DNA from 4 places in the Cupriavidus sp. L7L genome. Region 1 is predicted to be linked to each of the others. Evidence: predicted binding sites of a transcription regulator. Region 1 holds the regulator's gene; each other region holds the start of a gene.
The links. The regulator sigma-54, encoded in region 1, starts transcription at its own class of promoters, with help from an activator protein. The targets are predictions, from matches to a motif close to TGGCANGNAANCTGCTTT.
Positions count from the first base shown of each region.

Region 2: a site for sigma-54 is predicted at 4,665-4,682, ahead of E1J61_RS30035 (circularly permuted type 2 ATP-grasp protein). Genes of this name have one in related genera too.
Region 3: a site for sigma-54 is predicted at 2,630-2,647, ahead of E1J61_RS09345 (pilin). Genes of this name have one in related genera too.
Region 4: a site for sigma-54 is predicted at 3,631-3,648, ahead of E1J61_RS27290 (ATP-NAD kinase family protein). Genes of this name have one in related genera too.

Region 1 covers NZ_SMNY01000009.1:111,575-119,059, reverse strand. Annotated here, with positions in the region: gene E1J61_RS08500 (monovalent cation:proton antiporter family protein) at 1-451, opposite strand, end outside; gene E1J61_RS08495 (SIS domain-containing protein) at 603-1,586, shown strand; gene lptC (LPS export ABC transporter periplasmic protein LptC) at 1,630-2,259, shown strand; gene lptA (lipopolysaccharide transport periplasmic protein LptA) at 2,390-3,037, shown strand; gene lptB (LPS export ABC transporter ATP-binding protein) at 3,106-3,906, shown strand; gene E1J61_RS08475 (RNA polymerase factor sigma-54) at 4,062-5,540, shown strand; gene hpf (ribosome hibernation-promoting factor, HPF/YfiA family) at 5,589-5,939, shown strand; gene ptsN (PTS IIA-like nitrogen regulatory protein PtsN) at 6,308-6,763, shown strand; gene hprK (HPr(Ser) kinase/phosphatase) at 6,843-7,485, shown strand, end outside.
Region 2 covers NZ_SMNY01000040.1:134,680-142,164, forward strand. Annotated here, with positions in the region: gene E1J61_RS30015 (alpha/beta fold hydrolase) at 1-60, opposite strand, end outside; gene E1J61_RS30020 (peptidase) at 72-893, opposite strand; gene E1J61_RS30025 (transglutaminase family protein) at 1,024-1,869, opposite strand; gene E1J61_RS30030 (alpha-E domain-containing protein) at 1,926-2,879, opposite strand; gene E1J61_RS30035 (circularly permuted type 2 ATP-grasp protein) at 2,959-4,434, opposite strand; gene E1J61_RS30040 (gluconokinase) at 4,756-5,241, opposite strand; gene edd (phosphogluconate dehydratase) at 5,296-7,191, opposite strand; gene E1J61_RS30050 (MurR/RpiR family transcriptional regulator) at 7,447-7,485, shown strand, end outside.
Region 3 covers NZ_SMNY01000009.1:298,560-306,044, reverse strand. Annotated here, with positions in the region: gene E1J61_RS09355 (hypothetical protein) at 1-143, shown strand, start outside; gene E1J61_RS09350 (PglL family O-oligosaccharyltransferase) at 145-1,953, opposite strand; gene E1J61_RS09345 (pilin) at 2,047-2,562, opposite strand; gene E1J61_RS09340 (TerC family protein) at 2,882-3,577, opposite strand; gene sucD (succinate--CoA ligase subunit alpha) at 3,830-4,711, opposite strand; gene sucC (ADP-forming succinate--CoA ligase subunit beta) at 4,813-5,979, opposite strand; gene E1J61_RS09325 (DUF2889 domain-containing protein) at 6,071-6,778, opposite strand; gene recX (recombination regulator RecX) at 6,986-7,453, opposite strand.
Region 4 covers NZ_SMNY01000033.1:4,981-12,465, forward strand. Annotated here, with positions in the region: gene E1J61_RS27275 (acetoin dehydrogenase dihydrolipoyllysine-residue acetyltransferase subunit) at 1-423, opposite strand, end outside; gene E1J61_RS27280 (alpha-ketoacid dehydrogenase subunit beta) at 423-1,439, opposite strand; gene E1J61_RS27285 (thiamine pyrophosphate-dependent dehydrogenase E1 component subunit alpha) at 1,487-2,488, opposite strand; gene E1J61_RS27290 (ATP-NAD kinase family protein) at 2,522-3,595, opposite strand; gene E1J61_RS27295 (sigma-54-dependent Fis family transcriptional regulator) at 3,780-5,792, opposite strand; gene E1J61_RS27300 (LLM class flavin-dependent oxidoreductase) at 6,016-7,056, opposite strand; gene E1J61_RS27305 (IclR family transcriptional regulator) at 7,276-7,485, shown strand, end outside.

The DNA of each region.
Region 1 (7,485 bases):
TGTTGCGGCCGTGCTCGCTCTCCAACTCCATGCGCTCGGACAGCATCTTGGAGACGATCGCCGTGGACGACATTGCCAGCGCCCCGCCCAGCGCCACCGAGGCCTGCCACGACAGCGGGAACAGCCAGTTGAAGGCCCAGCTGGCGGGCACCACCGCCAGCATCGACAGCACCACCTGCGAGCCGCCCAGCCCGAACACCAGGCGCTTCATCGACCGCAGCTTGCTCAGGCTGAACTCCAGCCCGATCGAGAACATCAGGAACACCACGCCGAACTCGGCCAGGTACTTGGTCTGCGCGGTATCGCTGGCCAGCCCCAGCGCATGCGGGCCGATCAGGATGCCGACGGCCAGGTAGCCGAGCATCGGCGGCAGCTGCAGCATGCGGAAAGCGACCACGCCGAAGACGGCAGCGGCCAGCAGCACCAGGGTCAGTTCCAGCGGTGAGTGCATCAGGATGGTCGGGTGACCGGCCGGGCGCGCGCCCGACCCGGCACGGGCACCCTGCCGGGGAAACTTGGCAAGCGCGTCGATGCGGCGGGCACGCGGGGGCACATCGAGGCAGCCCCGGGCGACGTCGCATTCGTTGGTATACTTCGACGCCATGATAGCCAATTTCGATGCGGATCGAGCACTCAGGCTCGCCCGCGACACACTCCAGACCGAAGCCGAAGCGGTTTCCGCACTTTCCGGCCGCCTGACCGACGACTTTGCCCGTGCCGTGCAGATGATCCTGCGATGCAGCGGGCGCGTGGTGGTCTCCGGTATCGGCAAGTCCGGCCATATCGGGCGCAAGGTGGCGGCGACGCTCGCTTCCACCGGCACCCCCGCGTTCTTCGTGCATCCGGCCGAGGCCAGCCACGGCGACCTGGGCATGGTCACGCGCGACGACGTGCTGATCGCCTTCTCCAATTCCGGCGAAACCGGCGAGTTGCTGTCGATCATCCCGATCGTCAAGCGCATCGGCGCGCGGCTGATCTCGGTCACCGGCAACCCGGAGTCGAACCTCGCCAAGCTGGCCGACGCGCACCTCGACGCGGGCGTGGAAAAGGAAGCCTGCCCGCTCAACCTGGCGCCAACGGCAAGCACCACCGCCGCGCTGGCGCTGGGCGATGCGCTGGCGGTGGCGGTGCTGGACGCGCGCGGCTTCGGCGAAGAAGACTTCGCCCGCTCGCACCCGGGCGGCGCGCTCGGCCGCAAGCTGCTGACCCATGTGCTCGACGTCATGCGCACCGGCAACGCGGTGCCCGAAGTCCGCGAAAACACCCCGCTGGCCCAGGCGCTGATGGAAATCACGCGCAAGGGCATGGCCATGACCGCGGTGGTCGATCCCGACGGCCGTGCCATCGGCGTCTTCACCGACGGCGACCTGCGCCGCCTGCTGGAAACCCCGCGCGACTGGAAGACCGTTCCCATCGGCGAGGTCATGCACCGCAACCCGCATGTGGTCAACCAGAGCCAGCTGGCCGTCGAGGCGGTGCAGGTCATGGAAGCCAACCGCATCAACCAGTTGCTGGTGGTCGACGACGACGGGCGCCTGGTCGGTGCGCTGCATATCCACGACCTGACCCGCGCCAAGGTCATCTGAACGGGGCGCGAGAAGCACCGACAAGCACACCAACAAGCACACCATGCAGGCACTCATCGCCTCCCTCAGCGGCATCGTCATGCGCCTGCTGCCGCTGCTGCTGATGGCCTTCGTCGCCGGCAGCACCTTCTGGCTGGTGCAGATCAACTCGCCCAAGGAAAGCCAGGACACGCAGGCGACCAAGAAGCACGAGCCGGACTATTTCATGGACCGTTTTTCGGCCACGGAACTGGCGCAGGACGGCAGCACCAAGATCCGCTTCACCGGCGAACGCATGGTCCACTTCGAGGACGACCAGACCTACGAGGTCACGCGCCCCGCGCTGCGCGCCTATGAACCGGACCGTCCGCCGGTGACGGCACGGGCCGACCTTGGCCGCATGAACGCCGAAGGCTCGGTGATCGACCTGTACGGCAACGGCCATGTGCTGCGCCAGCAGGGCGCCGACGCCTCCAAGGATCCGCAGCTGACCGCCGTGTCGAGCTATTTCCAGTTGCTGGTCAATGACGACATCGTCAAGACCGACAAGCCGGTAAAGCTGACGCGCGGACCCTCGGTGATGACCGCGAACGGGCTGATCTTCAACAACGTCACCCGCGAAGTACAATTGCTCGGCAACGTACGCGGCACCATCGTCACCGGGCCGTCTCCGGGCCGTACGCCGGGACGCTGACCCGGCCCGCGCGGCCGGCCGCCGCGCAACGGCAATAACGCTGCGCGCCCTGCCTGCCCCGCAAGACCCGCATAACCCGCATAACCCGGCCTAACCCGCACCACCACGCCCTCTAGCCACCGCTGCCAACATGACTGCATCCCTGACGACTTCGTCCCGTCGACACGCCGCCCCGGCCCTGCTCGCCACGGCCATGGCCATCGGCCTGCTGCTGGCCCAGCCCGCGCTGGCCGAGCGCGCGGACCGCGACAAGCCGATGGTGCTCGAGGCCGACAACGCCAGCTACGACGACGTCAAGCAGATCTATACGCTGACCGGCAACGTGGTGCTGACCAAGGGCACGATGATCCTGAAGTCGGATGCGGCCGAGCTGCGCACCGACCCCGAGGGCTACCAGTTCGCGGTGGCCACCGCCAAGGCTGGCAAGCAGGCCTATATCCGGCAGAAGCGCGAGGGCGTCGACGAATACATCGACGGCTGGGGCGACCGCATCGAATACGACGGCAAGCAGGAGCTGTCCAAGCTGATCGGCAACGCGCGCATGGCGCGCCTGCAGGGCGCCAAGATGCTCGACGAGATCCGCGGCGCGGTGCTGACCTACGACAGCCGCAAGGAGTTTTACACCGCTGCCGGCGGCAGCGACAACACCTCGGCCGCCAATCCGTCGGGCCGCGTGCGCGCGGTGCTGTCGCCGCGGCAGAACCCGAATGCGCAGGGTTCGGGCAGCGGCTCGCCGCTGGACCTGAAGCCGGCGCCCGCGCCCGCCAACAAACCCTGACGCCTCGCGGGGACCGATGCCTTGCAAGGACCGCCTCCCCGCCTGAAACGCTGAACGCCAGACTGCCAATGACCGATACCGCCACCATCGCCGAAAAGCCTTCCGTCCAAGCCACGGCCGTCCTCGAAGGCGGCAGCACGCTGGTCGTGCGCCACCTGAAGAAGCGCTATGGCTCGCGCACGGTGGTCAAGGATGTCTCGCTGGACGTGAAGAGCGGCGAAGTGGTTGGCCTGCTCGGCCCCAACGGCGCGGGCAAGACCACCTCGTTCTACATGATCGTGGGGCTGGTGAACCTGGACGAGGGCGATATCGTGCTCGACGGCGACCACATCAGCGGCCTGCCGATCCACGAACGCGCGCGCATGGGCCTGTCCTACCTGCCGCAGGAAGCATCGGTCTTCCGCAAGCTCAACGTCGAGGAAAACATCCGCGCCGTGCTCGAGCTGCAGGTGGAAAACGGCAAGCCGCTGGCCAGGGCCGAGATCGACCGCAGGCTCGACGCGCTGCTCGACGACCTGCAGATCGCGCACCTGCGCAACAACCCGGCGCTGTCGCTGTCGGGCGGCGAACGCCGCCGCGTGGAAATCGCGCGCGCGCTGGCATCGTCGCCGCGCTTCATCCTGCTGGATGAACCGTTCGCCGGCGTGGACCCGATCGCAGTGGGCGAGATCCAGCGCATCGTCAGCTTCCTGAAGGCGCGCAACATCGGCGTGCTGATCACCGACCACAACGTGCGCGAGACGCTTGGCATCTGCGACCACGCGTACATCATCAGCGAAGGCACCGTGCTTGCCGCCGGGCGGCCCGAAGAGATCATCGCCAACGAATCGGTGCGGCGCGTCTACCTGGGCGAAAACTTCCGCATGTGATGTACTGGCCTGCCCGCGGCGGCAGGCCATTGATTCTGCCTGGTTTCACCCCCATCATCTGCATGTGGGACAGCCCACTGCCGGCGTCGATCAAGCCGCGACATCGATAGCAATTTCCGTTCCAACAACGGAAAGATGCGCATAAAATAGGTCGCATGAAACCGTCGCTACAGCTCCGCCTCTCCCAGCACCTGGCACTGACGCCGCAACTGCAGCAGTCGATCAGGCTGTTGCAGCTTTCGACGCTGGAATTGCAGCAGGAAGTCGAACAGGCGCTCACGGAAAACCCCCTGCTCGAACGCGAGAACGACTGGATCGAAAGCCCGCTGCGCGTGGCCGCCGATGGCTCGGTCAACCTGCAGAGCGCGCCCGCGCCGGCACCGGCCGAACCGCAAGGCAACGGCGAGGCGCGCGCCGAGGGCGCGGGCGATGACGACAGCTACGGCGACAGCAACAGCGGCGACGACTATGGCGGCGACTGGAGCCTCGACGATTTCGCGCGCCGCCCGCAAGGCGACGAAGACGAGAAGACGCCGATGCAGCTGCGTGAGGCCGAGCCCACGCTGCGCGAATACCTGATGGAACAGCTCACGCCGCTGAAGATCTCGGTGCGCGACAAGGGCCTGGCCATCTTCCTGATCGAATCGCTCGACGACGACGGCTACCTGAGCGCGACGCTCGAAGAGATCTGCGCCGAACTGCCCGAAGAACTCGAATTCGAGATCGAGGAAGTACAGGCGATGCTGACGCTGCTGCAGAGCTTCGACCCGCCGGGCGTCGGCGCGCGCAACGCGGCCGAGTGCCTGGGCCTGCAATTGCGCCGGCTGCAGCATCCGCAGCGCGAGCTGGCGCTGAACATCGTGCATAACCACCTCGAGCTGCTGGCCGTGCGCGACTACACGCGCCTGAAAAAAGCGCTGCAGGTAGACGAGCCTGCACTCAAGGCCGCGCATGAACTGATCCGCTCGCTGGCACCCTACCCGGGCCACGCATACAGCCGCCCCGAAGCCGACTTCGTCGTGCCCGATGTGTTCGTGCGCAAGAGCGGCAGCGGCTGGATCGCGCAGCTCAATCCGGATGTGATGCCGCGGCTGCGCATCAATGACATGTACGCGCAGATCCTGCGCGGCGCCAAGGGCGAGTCGGGTACCGCAGGCCTGCAGCAGAAACTGCAGGAAGCGCGCTGGCTGATCAAGAATATCCAGCAAAGGTTCGACACGATCCTGCGTGTCTCGCAGGCCATTGTCGAGCGTCAAAAGAACTTTTTCACGCACGGCGAAATCGCCATGCGCCCCTTGGTTTTGCGGGAGATTGCCGATACACTGGGATTACACGAGTCAACCATCTCCCGGGTGACGACCAATAAATACATGGCAACGCCGATGGGTACTTTCGAACTGAAGTACTTCTTCGGCAGCCACGTGTCCACCGAGACCGGTGGCGCGGCTTCATCAACGGCCATCCGCGCCTTGATCAAGCAACTGATAGGAGCCGAAGACCCGAGGAATCCCCTTTCCGACAGTCGCATCGCCGAACTGCTGGGTGAGCAAGGCTTCGTTGTCGCACGACGCACCGTAGCCAAATATCGCGAAGCCCTGAAGATCCCCGCAGTGAATCTCCGCAAGTCTTTGTAGCCGAGCCCACCGCCTGCCTGGTGAGGCTCTTTCAGAAGGAGAAGCGCTATGAACTTCAAGATCAGTGGACACCACCTTGACATCACGCCGCCGTTGCGTGAGTACGTGGAAACGAAGCTGGAGCGAATCGTCAGGCATTTCGATCAGGTCATTGGCGTTAGCGTGCTGCTCTCTGTCGACAATCACAAGGAAAAGGACAGGCGGCAATATGCGGAAATCAATCTACATCTCAGGGGCAAGGACATCTTCGTTGAAGCGCATCATGAAGACCTGTATGCAGCGATCGACGCACTAGTCGACAAGCTGGACCGTCAGGTACTGCGCTACAAGGACCGCGTGCAAGGCCACGACCGCGAAGCGGTCAAGTACCAGATGGCCGCAGCGCAGATGCAGCAATGAGCGTGCCCGGTGGCCCCGCAGAGGGCCGCTGAATCAAAACTGAACAGGCAAGCCGCGCGTAGCGCGGCTTTTTTGCGCCTGCGGCGCTGTGGCGCCTGCGCAAAGGGCCTGTCACCCGTTTGAGACGGAGTGTTCGCAACGGCCGCGGCAGGGTGTATGCTGCGCCATACATGCAGGGCCGCATCCTGCCCGCGCCCGGTTAAGGTGCGGACGCCAACCGGGCGGCGCTGCGCTGCACAATCACAGGGAGGCTGCTGCTCTATAATGGCCGGACGCCTCGGCGTTGCCGGCGACCGGCTGCCCCTGAGCCACACACTGCCCGGCGGAACGGCGGAACCGCCCGCTAACTGAACTCCTGCGCATCGCCCATGAATCGTTTGGCCAAATTGCTGCCACCCGGCAACATCACCCTCGACGTCAGCGTCACCAGCAAGAAGCGTGTGTTCGAGCAGGCCGGGCTCCTCTTCGAGAACAACCATGGCGTGGCGCGCGCCACCGTGACGGACAACCTGTTTGCGCGCGAGTCACTGGGCTCCACCGGACTTGGCGCCGGCGTGGCGATCCCTCACGGCCGCATCAAGGGGCTCAAGCAGCCGCTGGCCGCCTTCATGCGCCTGGCCGAACCGATTCCGTTCGAATCGCCCGACGGCAAGCCGGTATCGCTGCTGATTTTCCTGCTGGTGCCGGAACAGGCCACGCAGCAGCACCTGGAAATCCTGTCCGAGATCGCGCAGCTGCTGTCGGATCGCGACATGCGCGAAGGACTGGCGACGTTGCCCACTTCCGAAGCCGTGCACCAGTTGCTGACCGAATGGCATCCCTGATTCACCGATTGACCTGAACGGGCCGGCACAGACCGGACAGGCACAGCGCCTGGCACACCGCCCCACACGTCATACCCGCATGGAACTCACCGGCGTCACCTCCCAGTCCATCTTCGACGACAACGCAGCCGACCTCAAACTCTCATGGGTCGCCGGCCTGGAAGGTGCGGACCGCGCCTTCGACGTGGAATTCGCCCGCGAAGCCACCTCGGCCGCGGACCTGGTGGGCCACCTGAACCTGATCCACCCCAACCGCATCCAGGTGCTCGGCAAGCCCGAGATCACCTACTACCAGCGGCTGGACGACGATATCCGCAAGCGCCAGATGGGCGAGCTGATCCTGCTGGAGCCGCCTTTCCTGGTGGTGGCCGACGGCATGGAGCCGCCGCCGGACCTGGAGCTGCGCTGCACGCGCTCTTCCACGCCGCTGTTCACCACGCCGGTGTCGTCGGCCGCGGTGATCGACCACCTGCGGCTGTACCTGTCGCGCATTTCCGCGCCGCGCGTGACCATGCACGGAGTGTTCCTCGACATCCTCGGCATGGGCGTGCTGATCATGGGCGAATCGGGCCTGGGCAAGAGCGAACTGGGCCTGGAACTGATTTCGCGCGGCCACGGCCTGGTGGCTGACGACGCGGTCGACTTCGTGCGGCTGGGGCCGGACTTCATCGAGGGGCGTTGCCCGCCGCTGCTGCAGAACCTGCTCGAAGTGCGCGGCCTTG
Region 2 (7,485 bases), on a different contig from region 1:
CTTGCGGTACGTCGTGACCGGAAAGCCGTTGGCATGTGAAAAATGGATGATCTCGCGCACCGCCCCGCCCCTCATTCCTGGGTGCGGGAGGGATTGCGCCTGGCGCGCACGGGCTGGCCCCAGCAGTCGCCCTCGCCGCTGCGCGCCAGCGGGAAGTCGGCCGGCAGGGCCGGGTCCCATTCGGGGTTGTGGATTTCGCCGAACACCTGGCGCAGCCGGTGCCCCCAGGTATCGCGGATCATGCGGAAATAGGCGTTGCGCTCGTCGATGTTGACGAAGCGCGTCACGCGCAGCGAATCCGCCTCGTAGACCAGCAGGTCCAGCGGCAAACCCACTGAAATATTGGACTTCAGCGTCGAATCCATCGAGATCAGCGCGCATTTTGCGCCCTCGGCCAGCGGCAGCGACGGATGCACGACGCGGTCGATGATGGGCTTGCCGTACTTGGCCTCGCCGATCTGGAAATAACAGTTTTCCGGCGTGGCTTCGACGAAGTTGCCGGCGGCATAGATGTTGAACAGCCGCACCCGCTCGCCGCGGACCTGGCCGCCGAAGATCAGGCTGACGTTGAATTCGATGCCGGCATCGCGCAGCGCATGCGCGTCGCGCTTGTGCACCTGGCGCACCGCGTCACCGACGATGGACGCGGCTTCGAACATGTCCCGCGCGTTCCACAACGAGCGCTTGTCGTCGTGGTTCTCCGCCAGGATCTGGCGCACCGACTGGCTGATGGCGAGGTTGCCCGCGGTCATCAGCACCATCACGCGGTCGCCTGGCTCTTCGAACACGGTCATCTTGCGTGCCGTCGAGATGGCGTCCACCCCGGCGTTGGTGCGGGAATCGGACAGGAATACCAGGCCGGCATCCAGCCGCATGGCTACACAGTACGTCATGGTCTTGTTCTGGTGTTCTTGTCGGACGGCCGGGAGTGGCCGGCCGGAGGGCTGCATTAACGGATTCTAGCGCCGCTGCCGTGTCTCGGTGCCGGTTCTGGAATGTGGCACCTAATTGGCGCGGCCGAAGCTAGACCGGATCGACAAGCGGCGTGATCACGACATTGACCTCGAGCGTCTCGCCGGCACCGCCCTCCAGGATGCCCCGGACCGGTGCGGCAGACTGGTAGTCGCGCCCCACGGCGAGGCGGACATGGCGCTCGTCGGTGAGGCAGCCGTGGGTGATGTCGATGCTGCACCAGATCTCGCGCTGGGGATCCAGACAAACGTCGGCCCATGCATGGCTGGCCAGTTCGGTGGCGGCGGGATCGTAGAAGTAGCCGCTCACATAGCGCGCCGGCACACCGAGCGCGCGGCACGCCGCCACCATCACTTGCGCCTGATCCTGGCACACGCCGCTGCCCAGGCCGAACGCCTCGGCGGCTGAAGTCCCGACATCGGTGGTATTGGGCTTGTAGCGGACGCGTTCGCCGATGGCCTGGGCCAGCGCCAGCAACGCGGGAATTTCATGGCCCGAGGCCAGGAAAGGCGCGGCGAAGGCCTGCATCTCGCGCGGCGCCGTGGTCAGCGGCGTGCTGCCGAGGAAGTACAGCGGCGACACGCGCGATTCGCCGGCCGGCGGCGCATCGCAGAAGGCATGGTGGCCGTCGCGGTCGAGGTCGCCATGCGGAGGCAGCACTTCCACTTCGCCGCTGGCTTCGATGGCAATGGTGTCCGCCGGGCCCGCCACGGTGAAGTTGTGCACGATGTTACCGAAGCCGTCGCACGCCGCCGACGGGTTGCCCGGCGTGCTCAGCTGCCAGCTGTGCACGGTCTGCAGCGGGCCCGAGCGCGGCTCGAGCCGCAGTTCGTGCACGCTGCGGCGCACCGGCTCGGCATAGCGGTAGACAGTATGGTGGTGGATCTTGTATTTCACGGTATCAGGGCGCGGCGCGGCGGCGGCAGCACATGGGCGTTGCCGGCGCGCCCATGTCAGGCCGCCTGCAGCGGTACCAGGAAGTCCCGGCTGATGCCATTGCCGAGATCGCCGATGCGCTCCAGGAAGCTGGTCAGGTACGCATGCAGGCCGACGGCAAAGATGTCGTCGATGCGCGCGTATTTGAGGTCGGCGTGGAGTTTACCAGCCTGCCGCTCGGTCTCCGCCGACTGCTGGTTGCGCACCATGGCCAGGATCGTCACCACCTCGTCCATGCTCGACACCAGCGAGCGCGGCATGTCGGGGCGCAGCACCAGCAGTTCGGCCACGCGCTGTGGCGTGACCACCGCGCGATACACCTTGCGGTAGACCTCGAAGCCGGACACCGAGCGCAGCACCGCAGCCCAGTGGTAGAAGTCGTTCTGCTCGCGGTTGGGATCGCTGTCGTCACTGCCCGAGGCCTGGAACTTGACGTCGAGGATCCGCGCGGTATTGTCGGCGCGCTCCAGGAAGGTGCCCAGCCGCATGAAGTGAAAGGCATCGTCCTTGAGCATGGTGCCGAACTGCACGCCGCGCGCCAGGTGCGAACGGAACTTGACCCATTCGAAGAAGCTCGACGGGTCTTCCCTGAGTACGCCGTCGGCGATCATGCGCTGCACGTCGAGCCAGGTCGTGTTGACGGTTTCCCAGACTTCGGTGGTCAGCGAGCCGCGCACCGCGCGCGCGTTCTCGCGTGCCGCGCGCAGGCAACTCATGATCGACGACACATTGGTCATGTCGCGCACCATGAAGTCGATCACGTCGTCGCGCGACAGCAGGCCATACTTGTGGTCGAAGGCCTGCGTCAGCTCCGAGATATCGAGCATCGCCCACCAGCCCTGCTCGGCCACCTCGGCCGACTGCGGCAACAGCGAGGTCTGGTAGTTGACGTCGAGCATCCGTGCGGTGTTTTCCGCGCGCTCGGTGTAGCGGGCCATCCAGAACAGGTGGTCGGCGGTACGGCTCAGCATGTGGGCTCTCCTGGCATGGCAGCGGCGGTGTTGATCGCGGTGTTGCTCGCGGTCTTGATCGCGTGAGGGGCTGTCGTCGTCATCGTTCGAGCACCCAGGTGTCCTTGGTGCCGCCCCCTTGCGAGGAATTGACCACCAGCGAGCCCTCGCGCAGCGCCACGCGCGTGAGCCCGCCGGGCACCATGCGCACCTCCTTGCCCGACAGCACGAACGGGCGCAGGTCGATATGGCGCGGGGCGATGCCCGACTCCACATAGGTCGGGCAGGTCGACAGCGCCAGCGTCGGCTGCGCGATGTACTGCTCGGGCCTGGCCTTGACCACCTCGCGGAAGGCATCGATCTCGGCGCGCGTCGCGGCCGGACCCACCAGCATGCCGTAGCCGCCGGCGCCGTGGGTTTCCTTGACCACCAGCTCTTGCATATGGTCGAGCACGTACTGCAGGTCGTCGGGACGCCGGCACATGTAGGTGGGTACGTTGTTGAGGATGACCTCTTCGCCGAGGTAGAAGCGGATCATGTCGGGCACGTACGGATAGATCGACTTGTCGTCCGCCACGCCGGTGCCGATCGCATTGCAGATGGTCACGTTGCCGGCACGGTAGACCGACAGCAGCCCGGCCGCGCCAAGCGCGGAATCGTGCCGGAACACCAGCGGGTCGAGGAAGTCGTCGTCGACGCGCCGGTAGATCACGTCGATGCGCTGCGGCCCCTGCGTGGTGCGCATGAACAGGTGGTCGTCCTCGACGAACAGGTCGCTGCCTTCGACCAGTTCAACGCCCATCTGCTGCGCCAGGAAGGCGTGCTCGAAGTACGCCGAGTTATACATGCCCGGAGTCAGCACCACCACCGTGGGATCGGCGATCGCCTGCGGCGATACGCCGCGCAGCATGTCGAGCAGCAGGTCGGGATAGTGCGCCACCGGCGCGACGCGGTTGCGTGCGAACAGGTCCGGGAACAGCCGCATCATCATCTTGCGGTTTTCCAGCATGTACGACACGCCGGAGGGCACGCGCAGGTTGTCTTCCAGCACGTAGAACTCGCCCTCGCCGGCACGCACCACGTCGATGCCGGCCACGTGCGCATAGATGTCGTGCGGCACGGTGACGCCGAGCATCTCGGGTCGGTACTGGGCGTTGTTGTAGATCTGATCGGGCGGGATCACGCCGGCCCGGATGATGTCCTGGCCGTGGTAGATGTCGTGGATGAACCGGTTCAGCGCAGCCACGCGCTGGCGCAGGCCTTTTTCCAGCAGCGCCCATTCGCTGGCCGGGAAGATGCGCGGGATCACGTCGAACGGGATGGTGCGCTCGGTGCCGCTGTTGGCTTCGTCCTTGTCGCCATAGACGGCAAAGGTAATGCCCACGCGCCGGAAGATCAGGTCCGCCTCGGCCCGCTTGTTGTCCATGGTGCCGCCGGACTGCCGCGCCAGCCAGTCAGCGAAATGCCGGTAATGCGGGCGTACCGCCCCGTCGGGCAATGCCTGCCCTGCCTGGATGACCGTGGGCGCCCCGTCGGCGCGCCAGTCCAGCATCTCGTCGAAAAACCGCCCTGCCATGATGGCCGTTCCTCCATGTAGTGGGCGTCGGGTGCTGCCACTGCCCCGCATCCGGCCGCCCTGGTTTGACCTGGCTGTCCTGCCACAAGCCCGCCGCGTTATTGCCCCGGGGCCCGGGAGGGTCTCCGATGGCATTGGCGCGGCGATACTGTCGAGTCACTGGCCCTTTCAGCATACCTGTACCGGCGAAAGCCGCAAGCTGGCGAATCCTGGCCGGCACGGAAAGTGAGCTAGCAAGATGTCTGCCAGCGCACGCAAAAACGGCCGCCGGCGAGGCTGGCGGCCGTCATGCGATGGCGCGGTGGATCGCGGGCGAAAGGCTCAGCGAGCGGAAGCCTGCAGGATGGTGTCCACCAGGACTTCGGGCGACTGGCGGATATCGAGCTCCAGCGCGTCGCGCGGCGCTTCCAGCGTATCGAACTGGCTCTGCAGCAGCTCGGGATTGAAGAAGTGGTCGGTGCGGGCGGACAGGCGCCCGGCGATCAGTGCGGCATCGCCCTTCATGTGGACGAAGGTCACGCCGCCGTCTGGCGGCGTGAGCCGGTCGCGGTACGCCTGGCGCAGGGCCGAGCAAGTGAACACGTGGGTCCGGCCTTCGGCGCGCGCCGTGTCGATGGCGGCGCGCATCGCCGCCAGCCAGGGCCAGCGGTCTTCGTCGGTCAGCGGGATGCCCGCGTGCATCTTGGCCTTGTTGGCCTCGCTGTGGAATTCGTCCGCATCATGGAAGCCGCAGCCCAGGCGCTGCGCCAGCAGCTGGCCGACCGTGGTCTTGCCGCTGCCGGAAACGCCCATCAGGATATAGATCATGTCTGCTCCGTCGGTCTTGGTATCGTCTTGCTGTCGTGAGGCAGGTGCGCAAGGCTATTGTGCGACGGTTTGCGCCGCCACGGCAGCGGCGGATGCGCCTGGCGCGGCGCCGGCATCCGCTTCGGACAGGTCGAGTGCGCTGCCCCCCTCTTCCGCGATGCGCGCATGGCGCCGGAACGAGCCAAACAGGCCGCGCCCGAGGCTGAACCGGGCAAAATCGTCGGCCGGGGCCGGCGCCGGCTCGCGCGCCGCGAACTCGCCCTCGTCGCCCAGCCATTGCAGCACGCCGGCGACCGCGTCGACGCGGATGCGGTCGCCGTCGCGCACGCGGGCCAGCGCGCCGCCGGCCAGTGCCTCAGGGCCGACGTGGATCACCGCAGGCACCTTGCCCGACGCGCCCGACATGCGCCCGTCGGTCACCAGCGCCACCTTGTGGCCGGCGTCCTGCAGCGCGCCCAGCACCGGCGTCAGGCGGTGCAGCTCGGGCATGCCGTTGGCGTTCGGCCCCTGGAAGCGGACCACGGCGACCAGGTCGCCATTCAGTTCGCCGGCGTCGAACGCGGCCTGCAGCGCTTCCTGCGCATCGAAGACGCGCACCGGCGCCTCAACCACGCGATGCTCGGGCGCCACGGCCGAGACCTTGATCACACCGCGGCCCAGGTTGCCCTGCATCAGCCGCAGCCCGCCTTCGGGCGAGAACGGCGCCGCGGCGCTGGCAACGACCTGGGCGTCGCCGCTTGCCGTCGCCCCCTCGCGCCATTGCAGCACGCCATCGCGCATCACCGGCTCCTGCGTGTAGCGCGCCAGGCCCGGGCCCGCGACGGTCTGCACGTCCTCATGCAGCAGCCCGGCCTGCAGCAGCTCGCGGATAATCAGCCCGGCCCCGCCGGCGGCATGGAAGTGGTTCACGTCGGCGGAGCCGTTCGGGTACACCCGCGCCAGCAGCGGCGTGATGCGCGACAGTCGGTCGAAGTCGTCCCAGTCGATGATGATGCCGGCGGCGCGCGCCATGGCCACCAGGTGGATGGTGTGGTTGGTCGAGCCGCCTGTCGCCAGCAGGCCGACCATGGCGTTGGCCACGGCGCGCTCGTCGACGATGCGCGCCAGCGGCAGGTAGTCGCTGCCGCGCGCACTCAGCGCAATCGCGCGCTGCGCCGCCGCGGCCGTCAGCGCATCGCGCAGGCCGCTGTCCGGGTGGACGAAGGCCGCGCCGGGCAGGTGCAGGCCCATGATCTCCATCAGGAACTGGTTGCTGTTGGCGGTGCCATAGAAGGTGCAGGTGCCGGCCCCGTGGTAGGCCTGGCATTCGGCCTCGAGCAGCGCATCGCGGCCAACCTGGCCGGTGGCGTAAAGCTGGCGCACGCGCGCCTTCTCCTTGTTGGACAGGCCGGTGGCCATCGGGCCCGCCGGCACGAACACTACCGGCAGGTGGCCGAACTGCAGCGCGCCCATCAGCAGGCCCGGCACGATCTTGTCGCACACGCCCAGCATCAGCGCCGCATCGAAGGTGTTGTGCGACAACGCGATGGCCGTGCCCATGGCAATCGCATCGCGCGAGAACAGCGACAGCTCCATGCCGGCGTTGCCCTGCGTGATGCCATCGCACATCGCCGGCACGCCGCCCGCCACCTGCGCCACGGCCCCGACCGCGCGCGCGGCTTCGCGGATGACGCCGGGGTAGCGCTCATAGGGCTGGTGCGCCGACAGCATGTCGTTGTACGCGGTGACGATGCCGAGATTGGGCGCATGGTCGACGCGCAGCTTCAGCTTGTCGTTGGCTGGCAGTGCGGCGAAGCCGTGCGCCAGGTTGGCGCAGGACATGCCGCGCAGCGGTCCCAGCTCGGCTTGCGCACGCTCGCAGCGTGCAAGGTAGGCGGCACGGCTGGCGCGGCTGCGGGCAACGATGCGTTCGGTGACGGCCAACAGCTCGGCATGGACGGCGATGGGCATGGCGGAGGCGTTCCTTTTGTCGGGGCGTAGCACCAAAGCGGCGCGATCGCATGTAGATTTTCTACATTATTACCGATAGCAATGCCGCCGTCGACTGGATCATGCATCACAATGGCGCTCAATCTTGCTTGTTTTCCCACATCACGGGCAAACCCTGACAGCCAGGCGGGCACGATTTCGGGCACGATGCCTCGCCAACGGATGTAGAATCTCTACATTAGAGAATCCCGAACAACCTGATATCCGCCCGCCGCCATGCGCGACCGAATCCTTGCCGTCTACGACACGCTCCGC
Region 3 (7,485 bases), 190 kb from region 1:
AATACGACGCCGCCTACGTGCAGTGCATGTATGCCAGCGGCAACCGCGTGCCAGTACCGGGGCGGGTGGCGGCTGCGCCGGCTCCTGCGCCGCGGTACTACTATGCGCCGCCCCCCCCGGCCTACTACGTGCCCTACTACTAGGTCAGTTGCGTCCCCACGCGGAGAACCGGCGCGAGCGATCGGTGACCCAGGCGCAGAACGCCTGCGGGCGCTCGCCCTCGGACAACTCGCTGCATGCCTTGGCGATCTCGGCGTATTGCGTCGCTTCATCGCCCAGGTAGTACCAGCGCAACCGTTCCATCCACAGGCGGCCCTGCGCGGCATCGCCGGTCAGCGCGAGCAGCCACGCCGTGCGCCCGATCATCGTGGGAGTCGGCAGCAGGTGCACGGCGGCGATATGCCCCGGCAGCAATTGCGCTGCATTCTGCGGCGTGATGACGGCCTGCCCGACGGCATCGGCCTGCGCATGCTGGCGGAACCAGAAGCGCGGCATCGGCAAGGTGTTGCGGGTTTCGCTGGCGGCGTATTCGCGTGCTTCGGCGCGGCGGTAGTCTTGCCACATGGTCGCCAGGATGGCGACGGCAAGCGCAATGCAGGCCACGTTGAGACCCTTCGCCACACTGGCCGGGACGCGCCATGGTCCGGCGGCGGCAGGCTCGAGCCAGCCCAGCAGGAAACAGAACGGCAGGAAGAAATACAGGTAGTGCAGGGGGTATTCCAGCATCGAATGCGCGCAGAGCATCGCCAGCCACGTCAGCATCAGCACCGCTTCACGGCGCTCGCCGTTTTCTGCCTGCCAGAGCCGCGCCCGCACCACGCGCCATAGCCACGCTGCGAGAATCAGCGCGACGCCGAGCGTGCCCGCGACGCCGGTCTTGGCCAGCAGATCCAGCACAGCGTTATGGGCATGCAGGGACATCTCCACCTTCACGCCGACCTGCGGCAACTGGGTGAATTGCGCCCAGCCGAATTCGCCCCAGCCGACACCGAGCCATGGATGCGCGCGGAACATCGCCAATGCATGCGACCATAGCGCACCACGTGCGGACATCTGGTCTTCGGCTTCCAGTTGCGCGATGGTGTCGAACAGGCGCCAGTCGAGCAACTGGCCGGCGGCGCGGATCGCTGGCTGCAGCACCAGCAGCATCATGATCATGGCGGCCGCGGCCACCAGCAGTCCGGTCGTGCGCAGCATCGGATCCGCCTCGCGCGGCGTGTCGCGTGCCAGCCAGGCAGCGACCAGCGCGTAGAGCGCGGCAAGACCAACATGCAGCACGCCGGTGCGCGATCCCGATAGCACGATGCCGCTCTCCAGCAGTGCTACCGCTACCAGCCACATCGGGAAACGCAGCCTGCCGCGCGATGCCAGCCAGACTGACGCAACCAGTGCGAGGCCGTGCACGGTGGCCTGGTGATTGGGCTGGTTCAGGTTGCCCCACAGGCGGCGGTTGTCGTCGTAGAAGTAGGTGGAAACGAGGCCGAAGGTGCTGCGCTCGAGATGGAAGAGCTGGACCCACTGTGTGACGGTGCCGAGCAGGCCGGCGATCAGGAAGGCGATGGCCAGGGTGTCGCCGGCGTTGAGCGTCTCGGATGCTTGACTGCGGCGGTATGACCATGCGGCGCATGTCACGGCTGCGCCGAGGAACAGTGACAGGACAGTGAGGGTCGCGCTGCCGGTGATATCGGCGTGACCGAGGGCGGTGCGCATCAGACCGACGGCGGCGAGCCAGAAGAACAGCAAGGCTACCCACGGCAGCAAGATCGTCGCAGATGCCGCTGGGGTGGCGGGCTTGCGGAGCGACAGGAACGCAACCAGGGCCAGCGCGCAGCACGCGGCGGTCCATTCGCCGTAGAACGTCGCGAGTGGGAGCGTATGCCGGGAGACTAACAGCGGGAAGACGATTGCTGCGATGAGAGCAGCCGCGGGGAGATTTGTCCGGGACGGCGGCATTGAGGCGCCTGGTTTGGGGAAAGGCGCATCATAGCGTGCGCGCCGGGCAAAGAAAAAGCGCCCGAAGGCGCTTTTCCATCACGATCTGAAAAATTACGTGCGGCAGCTTGCCGGAGCGAAGTTGCCAGCCAGTGAGCCCGCTGCCGTAGGTGCCGGGCCCGGAACCGGCAGGGTTGACGCGGCCTTGGCCGCGGAGAAGCATTCCCAAGTCACAGAACCACCAGCCGGAACCGTGCCGACTGCGAGATTGGCTGCGGCAGCGGAAGGAACGAGCACAAGCGTACCGCCACCTGCACGTGCGGAATAAGTGATCGTGATTTCTCCAGTAGCAGCAGTGATAACAATACTGGTGACGTTTTGAGTAGCGGCAGGAGCGGTCCACCCACTAGCAAAGGCGACCCCGCTTGCAGCGTTTTCTGTGACCGCAGTTTTTGCCGAAGCTGCAAGTGCCATGCCTTCAGTAACACGAGAACGAACCAAGTAGTCCTGATAAGCCGGAATCGCAATCGCCGCCAAGATACCAATGATCGCCACCACGATCATCAGTTCGATCAGCGTAAAGCCCTTCTGGACACGACGGCCCAGTTTCTTCAGTTGTACCCGTTGCATGATTTGACCCCTCGAAGAGATTTTGGTTAAGCGTTGCACGTCTTCGGTTTCGTGACGCGGGGCCTATTCAGCAGTAAGCGTGCCAGCCATATCCCCCGTCCGTAGGGGGCAAAAAGCGACAAATTCCGTCACCCGGCAGCGGAAAGGCCCTACGCATGCGCCAAATTTTGTCACCTGGCGGCGCTACCACCTGCCGAAGCGACAAAATGTGCGATCACTCACATGAGTTAGTTGGATATCCCACCGACAGGGACGTCTGCCAGGAGAGCAACAAAAAAGGCGGCCACCCGGCCGCCCTTCCCTGCGATGCAATACCCCGTCAGGCCGTCTGCGCCTGCCGGCGGCTCAGCAGCTTGCCGATGATCACCACCAGGATCGCGCCTGCGGCACCGAATACCAGGTGAGCGTGCGGCACGTGGACTTCGAACCAGGCCGCATCGACCGGATCGCTGACCAGCATCTCGCCAGCCAGGTAGCCCAGCAGCGCCGCGCCCAGCACGATGATGACCGGGAAGCGCTCCATCACCTTGAGCAGCAGCGTGCTGCCGAACACGATCAGCGGGATCGACAGGCCCAGGCCGATGATCAGCAGCATCAGCTGGCTGCCTTCGGGGCCCTTCTGCGCGGCGGCGGCCACGGCGACCACGTTGTCGAGCGACATCACCAGGTCGGCGATCAGGATGGTGCGGATGGCGGCCCAGATATTGTCCTTGCCGTCGTGGCCTTCCTCGTCGTCATCGCCGGTCAGCAGTTGCACGCCGATATAGACCAGCAGCACGGCGCCGACGATCTTCAGGTACGGCAGGCTCAGCAGCTTGACCGCGGCCACGGTCAGCACCACGCGCATGATGATGGCGGCGGCGCTGCCCCAGAAGATGGCCTTCTTCTGTTGGGCGGGCGGCAGGTTGCGCGAGGCGAGCGCGATCACCACCGCGTTGTCGCCGGACAGGACGATGTTGGTCAGGATGATCGATCCCAACGCAATCCAGAAAGTGGTGGAAGACAGCAGTTCCACTGGGAGGCTCCTCGAGTTCTATGTGGTGGCGGTTTTATGTACTGGCGCGCCCCGTCATCCGACGGGTGTTCGGATGTCTGAAAGCGCAGACATGACTGTTTAACCCACGAACCTTTCGATTACATTTCAATCCTGTAATCTTTCGGGGCTTTCACGGCGCCGGGATCACCCGCTGCAAAAACAATGCCCCCGCCGATGGCGGGGGCATCACTAGTCTGTCATTCCCGCCCCAGCGGGAACGGCAAGCAGACCTTACAGCATCGCCTTCAGCAGGCGGCCCATCTCCGACGGGTTCTTGGTCACCTTGATACCGCAGGCTTCCATGATTTCCAGCTTGGCCTGGGCGGTGTCGGCACCGCCCGAGATCAGCGCGCCGGCGTGGCCCATGCGCTTGCCCGGAGGCGCGGTCACGCCAGCGATGAAGCCAACCACCGGCTTCTTCATGTTGTCCTTGATCCAGTTGGCCGCGTTGGCTTCGTCCGGACCGCCGATCTCACCGATCATGACCACGGCGTCCGTTTCCGGATCGTCGTTGAACATCTTCATGACGTCGATGTGCTTCAGGCCGTTGATGGGGTCGCCACCGATGCCGACAGCCGACGACTGGCCCAGGCCCAGCGCGGTCAGCTGGCCCACGGCTTCGTACGTCAGGGTGCCCGAGCGCGACACCACGCCGATGCGGCCCTTCTTGTGGATGTGGCCCGGCATGATGCCGATCTTGATTTCGTCCGGCGTGATCAGGCCCGGGCAGTTCGGCCCCAGCAGCAGGGTCTTCTTGTTCTCGCGGCGCATGCGGTCCTTGACTTCCATCATGTCGCGCACGGGGATGCCTTCGGTAATGCAGACCACCAGGTCCAGGTCGGCATCAACGGCTTCCCAGATCGCGGCAGCGGCGCCTGCGGGCGGCACGTAGATGACCGACACGGTCGCGCCGGTCTGGGCCTTGGCGTCCTTGACGCTGGCGTAGATGGGAATGCCTTCGAAGTCTTCGCCTGCCTTCTTGGGGTTCACGCCTGCGACGAAGGCGTTCTTGCCATTGGCGTAGTCGCGGCAGCCACGGGTGTGGAACTGGCCGGTCTTGCCGGTGATGCCCTGGGTGATGACCTTGGTGTCTTTGTTGATCAGAATCGACATGCTGTAATCCTTTGCTTTTCTACGAGCGGCGCGCGCGGGAGCTCAATAAAGAGCGCCAGCGCACCGCTCGCGTTCGCGTATGGTTGCGTTCGTGCGACGGCTTACTTGCCAGCGGCAGCGGCCACCACCTTCTGGGCGGCTTCTTCCATCGTGTCGGCCGAGATGATGGGCAGGCCCGACTCGGCCAGCATCTTCTTGCCGAGGTCTTCGTTGGTGCCCTTCATGCGCACGACCAGCGGCACCGTCAGGTGCACGGCCTTGGAAGCGGAGATCACGCCTTCGGCGATCACGTCGCAACGCATGATGCCGCCGAAGATGTTGACCAGGATGGCCTGCACGTTCTTGTTGCTCAGCATCAGCTTGAAGGCTTCGGTCACCTTCTCGGTGGTGGCACCGCCGCCCACGTCGAGGAAGTTGGCCGGCTCGCCGCCGAACAGCTTGATGGTGTCCATGGTGGCCATGGCCAGGCCGGCGCCGTTCACCAGGCAGCCGATGTTGCCGTCCAGCGAGATGTAGGCCAGGTCGAACTTCGAGGCTTCGATTTCGTTGGCGTCTTCTTCATCCAGGTCGCGGTAGGCGACGATTTCCGGGTGACGGAACAGCGCGTTCGAGTCGAAGTTGAACTTGGCGTCCAGCGCGATGACCTTGCCGTCGCCGGTCAGGATCAGCGGGTTGATTTCGGCCAGCGAAGCGTCGGTGTCGTAGAACGCCTTGTACAGGCCTTGCAGTGCCTGGCGGGCTTGCGCCACGCTCGCGTCGGGCACGCCGATCTTGCGGGCGATGTCATCGGCGTCAGCGTCGGTCAGGCCGGTCGACGGCTCGATGATCAGCGTGTGGATCTTTTCCGGGGTGTGGGCAGCGACTTCTTCGATGTCCATGCCGCCTTCGCTCGACGCCATCAGCGCGATCTTCTGCGACACGCGGTCCACCACCAGCGAAACGTACAGTTCCTTCTTGATGTCGGCGCCTTCTTCGATCAGCAGGCGGTTGACCTTCTTGCCTTCCGGACCAGTCTGGTGCGTGACCAGCTGCATGCCCAGGATGTTCGAGGCGTATTGCTTGACCTCGTCCATGCTCTTGGCAACCTTGACGCCGCCGCCCTTGCCGCGGCCACCCGCGTGGATCTGCGCCTTGACAACCCACACCGGGCCGCCGAGCTGTTCTGCGGCCTTCAGGGCCTCGTCAACCGAGAACGCGGGGATGCCGCGCGGAACCGGCACATTGTATTTGCGCAGGATTTCCTTGCCTTGATACTCATGGATATTCATGCGTGTTTCCTTTCGGGTAGGCGTAAAAGGTAGAAGGGAGAAATCTGAAAAAGGAGACGAACTCTCTCGTCTGGTTGGCTGATCCTGAGAATCAGCCGGAAGTGCCGGTTGGCCTGTCGGCCGGGACAGCGTCGTTGCCGTCGTCGTTGGCTTGACCACCGCGGTCGCCATTGGCCACGGCGGGCGCCCGAGGCGCGGTTGCGACGGCAGGTGCGGCCTCGGCCCTTGCCTTGGGCCTCGGCTGGTGACCATACCAGCGCGGGTAAAACTCACGAACCACCTCGCCGTCGAAACGCAGCGCGTGGCAGCCGTGCAACTGATAGGGCGGCTCCGGATTCGGATCGTCCTCGCCGTTGTCGCGGATACTGATGACTTCGCCGGCAAACGCCTGGATCGCGGTGCTGGGCAGCACGCCGGCGGCTTCGGTCAGGTGGGAACAGCCGTTGATGCCGGCCAGGCGCTCGCGCACGGCCTTGCGGAAGCCCTTGCGCAGGTTCAGCCCGATCAGCTTGCGGTAGGCCGGGCCGATGGTGTCGCACTGCGACGGGTACGGCACCCAGTCGGAGCACGCCTCGGCATCCAGCACCGTCATGTCCTCGTTGATCGTGACGCGCAGCCACAGGTCGTGCAGGGGCTGGCCTACCGGGCGGATACGGTCGCCGGCAAGTGCGATGTCGCGGGGCTTGGTGTCGGTCAGGCGCACCTCGACATCCCACAGGCCGTCCTCTCTCTGGTACGCCTCGGCCGTAATGGCACGGCGATGGCGCAAGGAGCGGTTGACGGGCTGGGACAGAGGCATGGCCAGGCTGGAATACTGGGGGCTTGGGAACGGCGGCGCCGGAGCACCGAATAACCCGGGGAGTTTAACATGCCGCGCTGGTTTGCCCGGGAACATCCTTGTGCGGCGACTGTCGCGCCGCATTGTCGGGCAACGGCGCGCCAATGACACCCTGACTGCAGTGCAGGTAATGAACCGACGAATGCGGATACTACCGCACACAGACGCTCAGTCGTCGTCGCCGTACGCTTCGTCAGCGCCCTGGATGATCTTGCTGACCACCGCCCGGGAGAATCCCCGCGCCACCATGAATCGGATCTGCCTCGCACGTGCCTCCGGCGTATCCGGCGGCACGCCGAAACGCTTGCGCCAGACCTCGCGGGCCCGCTCGGTCTCGGTGGCGCGCAGCCTTTCCTGCAGTTCGCCCAGCTGTTCGCTGTCCAGCTTGTGGGTCTTGGCTTCCTGCATCACCCTGGCCGCGCCATAGCGGGCGCCGCGGCGATGGACCAGGCTGTCGGCAAAGCGCTGGTTGGACAGCCAGTTCTCGCGCTCGAGCGCATCGAGCAACTGCTCGAGCTGTTCCGGCGATTCGGCATGGGGCGCCAGCTTGCGCGCCAGCTCGGCGCGGCTGTGCTCGCGGCGCGACAGGTAGCCGACGGCGCGGGCCTTCAGGGACAGGGGGGGACGCGTGGCCATTGAGGTCGTGAAGTTTCCACCGTGGGCCTAAA
Region 4 (7,485 bases), on a different contig from region 1:
AAAGCCGTGGATGAAGAGCACGGTCTCGGCGCCGCTGCCCTTGCGGGCGTAGCGGACGCGGACGCCGTCCACCTCGGCGAACTGGTACGCGGCGGCAGCGTCTTCCTCGTCGCCGTCGTCCGCGGGCGCTTCATAAGCCGATACATACGCGTCGATATCCGCATCGCTCACCTCCGCCGGGGCCAGCACGCCAAGCAACGCCTTGACCGGCAGCACGTCGCCGGCCTGCGCCACCTTGCGGCGCAGCGTGCCGGCATCCGGCGCCTCCACCGCATTGGCGATCTTGTCGGTTTCCACATCGAGGATCGGCATGCCCACGCTGATCTCGGCGCCCTCGTCGACCAGCCAGGCATTGACCGTGCCTTCCTTCATCGACAGGCCCCACTTGGGCATCACGATCGGGGTAATTGCTGCGCTTGCCATCACTGCTTGCCTCCCTTCACCGTCTTGCGCGCGGCAGCAGCAATCTGCGCGGCGCCGGGGATATACAGGTCTTCCAGCGTCGGCGAGAACGGCACCGGCGTATGCGGCGGGCACACCATCTCGATGCCGGCCTTGAGCGCGCCGAAGGCCTGCTGCGCGACCTGCGCGGAGATATCGGTGGCGATATTGCAGCGCGGGCTGGCTTCATCCACCACCACCAGGCGGCCGGTGTTCTCGACCGATTCCAGCACCGTGTCAATGTCCAGCGGCGACAGCGTGCGCAGGTCGATCACTTCCGCTTCGATGCCTTCCTTCGCCAGCGTGGCCGCCGCCTCCAGCGCGCGGTGCACCATCAGCCCGTAGGTGACGATCGACACGTCCTTGCCGTCGCGCACGATATTGGCCTCGCCAAACGGGATCGCGTACGCGCCCTCCGGCACCTCGCCTTCCAGCCCGTACAGGTTCTTGTGCTCGCAGAAGATCACCGGGTCGTTGTCGCGGATCGCCTGGATCAGCAGGCCCTTGGTGTCATACGGCGTTGACGGGCATACCACCTTGAGCCCGGGGATATGCGTGAACAGTGGCGTCAGCATCTGGCTGTGCTGCGCGGCGGCACGAAAGCCCGCGCCGACCATGGCGCGGATCACCACCGGGGTTTCGGCCTTGCCACCGAACATGTAGCGGAACTTGGCCGCCTGGTTGAAGATCTGGTCGAAGCACACGCCCATGAAGTCGATGAACATCAGCTCGGCGATCGGGCGCATGCCACAGGCCGCGGCGCCGATGGCCGCGCCCACATAGGCCGACTCCGACAACGGCGTATCCAGCAGCCGGTCGCCATGCTTGGCATAGAGTCCCTTGGTCACGCCCAGCACGCCGCCCCAGGCGTCCTTCTCGCCATCCGCGCCGGCGCCGCCGACGATGTCTTCGCCCAGCATGATGACGCTGGGGTCGCGGGTCATTTCCTGGTCGATCGCCTCGTTGATCGCCAGCTTGATGCTCAGTTTGCGAGCCATGTTTGTCTCCTGATAGTTCGGTTAGCCGTCTGGTTGGCGAGAGGCGATCAGTAGCTGACGTAGACGTCGGTGAGCAGGTCTTCCGGGCCGGGCAGCGGCGCGGCCTTGGCTTCCTGCACGGCGTGCTCGATCAGCGCGGCGACTTCGCGGTCGATGGTGTCGAGTTCCTCGCGCGCGACCACGCCGGCCTGCGTCACGGTGCGGGCGAACAGCTTCAGGCAGTCCTTGTTGGCGCGGATATCGTCGAGTTCGCCGGCGGCGCGATAGGTCTGCGCATCGCCCTCGAAATGGCCGTAGAAGCGCACCATCTTGCATTCGAGCAGCGACGGGCCGCCGCCTTCGCGCGCGCGGCGGATCACTTCGCCCGCGGCCTCGTGCACGGCGAAGAAGTCGGTGCCGTCGACAGTCACGCCGGGGATGCCGAAGCCGGCGGCGCGGTCGACGTAGCTGTCCACCGCGGTGCCATAGTCACGCGAGGTCGACTCGGCATAGCCGTTGTTCTCGATCACGAAGATCACTGGCAGGTTCCACACCGCGGCCAGGTTCAGGCTTTCCAGGAAGGTGCCCTGGTTGGAAGCGCCGTCGCCGCAGAAGGTGATGCCGACCTCGCCCTTGCCGCGGAACTTGGCCGCCAGCGCGGCGCCGCAGACCAGCGGCGCACCCGCGCCCAGGATGCCGTTGGCGCCCATCATGCCCTTGGACAGGTCGGCGATATGCATCGAGCCGCCCTTGCCGTTGCATGAACCGCCCTTCTTGCCATAAATCTCCATCATCATCGCCACCGGATCCACACCCTTGGCAATGCAGTGGCCGTGGCCGCGGTGCGTGCTGGCGATGCGGTCGCCATCGTGCAGGTGGTGCAGGATGCCGACGCCCGCGGCCTCCTCGCCCGCATACAGGTGGACGAAGCCCGGGATGTCGCCACGCGCGAAGTCCACGTGCAGGCGTTCCTCGAAATCGCGGATGGTGCGCATCTTCCGGTACACCGTCAGCAGGGTCTCCTTGTCTAGCGGCAGCAAGGCGGAAGCTTGTGAAGCTCTGGCTGTCATGTCTGTCTCCTTCGTTCTATCAAGGTTTGCACTTCAGGAAAGGCAGGAAAGCAACGGGTTGCTGCTGCGCATCAGCCGATGCTGCGCGGCATAGCGCATGCAGCCCGCCACGTCGATGCTGCGAAAAGCGTGTTCATGCAGGGTCACGGTGACTTCGTCGTCAGGGCCGAAGGCCAGCTCGCGTTCGCCGTCGAGCGCGACAATGCCGCTGCGCTGGCGCACGCGGTGCGGGCGGCCGTGTTCAAGACGCTGCCAGCCGGCGACCGGCACCGTGCACAACAGTCCCGGCGCGATCGGCGCGCGCAGGTCGAATTCGCCCTCGCCCGGCGCGGCCAGCTCGATCGCCAGGCCGCCGGGATCGCGCCGGCCCAGCGGTTCGAGCAGCCCGGCGATGGCCGACAGGCCGATGGCCTGCGGATCGGCGAACGACACATAGACCGCTGCGAGCGTGTCGGTCTTCCACAAGGCGCGCGCGCCGATGAAGTGTTCGTGCGAGATCACCGCATCCACCAGCGCGATGTCGCGGCGAAAGCCGCCATCGCCGTCGCGGATGACGATGTCGAGCCGCTTGTTGGAGGCCAGCGCGTGCTTGTCGGGGACGCGCCCGGTGGCGTAGAGCCCGGTGGCGAGGCCGGTGACGGTAGGCTCGCGCATCTCGGGGTAGGCGTTGTTGGTGCCGGTCGACAGGCCGGCGATGGGAACCCCGCCGCATTCGCGCACCACCGCGCGGTGGGTGCCGTCGCCGCCGAGCACGATGATGGCGGCCACGCCGGCGTCGGCCATGCCGCGCGCGGCGTGCAGCGTGTCGTCGACGCGCGCGGTCACGGGCATATCGAGGTATTCGACGGCAGGCAGGCCGGAGTCGGGTCCCTGCCGGCGCGCCAGGTGCCGCGCTAGCATGACGCGCAGTCCTTCGCGGTCCGGCATCATCAGCACGCGGCCCACGCCGCATGCCGCCAGCGCGGACAGCAGGCGCAGCACGATATTGACGCGATCGGCCAGCTGCAGGCTGTTGGCGTTGGCGATCACGCGGCGGATATCGCGCGCGGAAATCGGGTTGGCGATGATGCCGACCAGTGGCGTGCCGGCGCCGGTTGCGTGCCCCATTGCCTGTCTCCTGTTGTCATTGTGGTGACAGGCAAATTGCAATGGCTGTGCCAGCGCGCGCAGGGCGAAAAACGCGCAAAAACCGAGGGATTACCCGCGGCGAAAAGGCAAGACGGGGCGGTGCGCTGTGACAGGTGTCACAGCACAGGTGTACAGCGGGTGGACAACCGTATCGCGCGACCGCTCAGTGAATGGGCTTGCCGCCTTCATCGTCGGCCCCGTCGCGCCGGTTAGGCGACTGGATGCCATAACGCTCCATGCGCCGGTACAGCGTCATGCGGCTGATGCCGATCTGGCGCGCGACCGCGCTCAGGTTCCAGCCGGAAGCGCGCAGGTACTGCATCAGCAGCATGCCTTCAGGCGGCAGCTGGTGCGGGTCGAATGGGGCGGCGGCGCTGTCGCCGGCAACCTGCGCAGCTTGTGCCGGCGCAGCGGCGATGGCCGCGATCCCGAGGCCGTCGGGCAGGTCGTGCTCATCGATATAGCCGCCGGTGCAGACGGCGCGCGCGTATTCCAGCACATTGCGCAGCTCGCGCAGGTTGCCCGGCCAGCTATGGCGATGCAGCCGCTCGCGTGCCGCCGGCGACAGCGTTACGGGTGCGGCGGCGCCTTCCTGCAGCAGCTTGGCCATCAGCCAGTCGAGGTCGTGGCGTGCGCGCAGCGGCGGCAGTTCAAAACGGGCGCCGTTCAGGCGGTAGAAGAGGTCTTCGCGGAAGCGTCCCTCGGCGACCAGTTGCTCCAGGCTGTGGTGCGTCGCCGAAATGACGCGCAGCCGCACCGGCACCGGCCGCGCGGCGCCGACCGGCAGCACCTCGCCTTCGGCCAGCACGCGCAGCAGCCGCGACTGGAGCTCGCGCGGCATGTCGCCGATCTCGTCCAGGAACAGCGTGCCGCCGTCCGCTTCCTGGATCAGCCCGCGCTTGCCGCGCGGGCCGGCGCCGGAGAAGCTGTTGGGCAGGTGGCCGAACAGCTCGCTCTCGATCAGCGTTTCCGGGATCGCCGCGCAGTTCACCGCGATGAACGGGCCGCCGCGGCGGGCGCTGGCCTGGTGCAGGGCCTTGGCGAAGAATTCCTTGCCGCTGCCGGTCTCGCCGTGGATCAGCAGGTTGATCGGCGAATCGACCAGCCGCGCGGCGCGCTGCAATTGCTGCTGCAGCGCAGCGTCACCGCCGGTCAGCGCGGCCAGCGCCTCGGGCATAACCACCGGCGCTTCCTTCGCGGGAGCCTGCCAGCGCAGCGCGGGTGGCATCACGCTCAGGTATAGCAGCCCGCCGCTGCGGTTCAGCGCCACCAGCCGCTGCTCGCTGGGCCGGGAGTAGACATAGTTGCCCAGGTCTTCCAGCCGGGCGCCGAACAGCGTTTCGAACCGCTGGCCGAGCACGGTGGCGCCGGCCGCGCCGCCCAGCTCGCCCTCCAGCATCAGCCGGGCGCGGTGGTTGTGGCCGACGATGCGGCCGACCTCATCCAGCGCCAGCAGGTATTCGGGATTGACGTCGACGAACTCCGGCGCCACGTTCAGCTTCAGGATCCAGTCGCGCCGGTGCGCGCGCAGGAAGTTGGCGTTCTCGATATGCGCGGCATAGATGCGTACCAGCTGCAACGCCAGCCCCTGGCTGTCCTTGGCGTGCGGCGAGGTCAGCGCGGAGATGTCGAGGATGGCGTGCAGGTTGCCGTGCGTGTCGAACAGCGGCGCGGCGGTGCAGGTCAGCGGGATATGGGTTGCATCGAAATGGTCGGCCTGGTGCACCGTCAGTGCCTGGCCGGTGACCAGCGCCGTTCCCACCGCGCAGGTGCCGGCGCCGCTCTCGCTCCATTCCGCGCCGAGGTAGAGGCCGGCGTGCCGCAGTGCGGCATCGGTGCGCGCATCGCCGATATAGTCGACCGTCACGCCTTGCGCATCGGTCAGCAGCACCACGTAGCCCAGTGCGGCCACTTGCCCGTACAGGCTCTGCAGGCCGTGGCGCGCGATGCGCGCGAAATCGTCGATGCGTTCCTGGTGTTCGCGCAGCCGCGGCTGCGGCAGGATGCGCGCTTCCTGCATGCGCGAGGGATCGAGCCCGTACTGGTGCACGCAGCGCCGCCATGAGTTCTGGATGATGGCGTCGTGCGCGATCCGGTCCGCCAGCACGGCGGGCGGGGCTAGGTATGTGGTGGCCTGGACCACCGTCTCGATGTGCTCGCGTTGCCGCAGGTCCATCGCTGTCTCCTGGTCGTCGCTGCCGTCGGCCCCGGGAGCCTGCTGAGGGGGGTGAATCGGGCGGACTGTGCGGGCGCGTGCCTGGGTGGCCACGCCTCTGTCTGGTCTCGGCCTTCTAATGTATCCGAGCGCGTCGGCGAGATGCAAACCAGAATGGCAGGCAGGAATCAGGAGACGTCGGCCAGCGCACGCCGCAAGTGCGGCGTGCGCCATACCGGATGGCTCAAAGTGCGGCGTTGGCCTTGAGGCTGCGCGCCGCGCCGGCGGCGATCTCGAAGGAGCGCAGGCGCGCCTGGTGGTCGTAGATCTGGCCGGTCAGCATCAGCTCGTCCGGCTGCAGGTCGTCGACAAAGCGCTGCATGCCGGCGCGCACCGAGTCCGGATCGCCCACCACCGAGCACGCCAGCGAGCGGCGGATATGGTCGGCCTCGCTCTCGGTCCACAGCGACTCGATGTCGTCCACCGGCGGGCGCAGTTGCCCCGGCGTGCCCCGCACCAGTGCCAGGAACTGCTGCTGCAGCGAGCTGAACAGGCGGCGCGCCTCATCGGCGCTGTCCGCGGCAAAGACGTTGAAGCCGAGCATCACGTACGGGCGATCCAGCGCTTCAGAGGGCCGGAAGGTGCGACGGTAGAGGTCGAGCGCCTGGCGCATGAAGCCCGGCGCGAAGTGCGAGGCAAACGCGAACGGCAGGCCCATGGCCGCGGCCAGCTGCGCGCTGAACAGGCTCGAGCCCAGCAGCCAGATCGGCACCTTCAGGCCGGCACCGGGAACGGCGCGCAGGCGCTGGCCAGGGCGCACGTCATCGAAATACGCCTGAAGCTCTTCCACGTCCTGCGGGAAGGTATCGGCGCTGTCGCTGGTCAGATGGCGGCGCAACGCGCGCGCGGTGGCCTGGTCGGTGCCGGGCGCGCGGCCCAGTCCCAGGTCGATGCGGCCCGAGTACAGCGAGGCCAGCGTGCCGAACTGCTCGGCGATCACCAGCGGCGAATGGTTGGGCAGCATCACGCCACCGGAGCCCACGCGGATGGTCTGCGTGCCGTTGGCGACATAGCCGATCAGCACCGCGGTGGCGGCGCTGGCGATGCCGGGCATGTTGTGGTGCTCGGCCAGCCAGTAGCGGTGGTAGCCCAGTTGCTCGGCATGGCGCGCCAGGTCGAGCGAGTTACGCATGGCCTGGCCGGCGTCGCTGCCCTGCGGGATGGGAGCCAGGTCGAGCACCGAGTAAGCGATGCCGTTGCCGGCGGGGAGAGAGTCGCGATTCATGTTGTGGTCTGGCGGGCGGCGTACGCCACACGTGCGCCGCCCGCTGCTATGCGGATGGTTCGCTATGTTAGTGAGCCTGCGCGGAACGTGCTGGCGACGGATTTGCGGCCCTGCGGGCGGCGTGGGTATGTGGGTATCCGCCGGACCAGCGCCCGACGGCAAGGATTGAGCCTCGCGCCGCTTGCCCTTACCATTCAGCCCGATGCGAAGGAACGATCGATGACTCTCAAGACACTGGACGGCGCGCTGGCCCTGCTGACGCACTTCACCGTGCGCCAGCCCACCTGGGGCGTGCGCGAACTGGCCAAGCACAGCGGCGTGCATTACGCCGTGGTGCACCGCGTGCTGGCGACCTTTGCCGCCAACGGCTTCCTGGTACAGGACGCGGCCACCGGCAAGTATTCGCTGGGGCTGCGGCTGTTCGAGCTG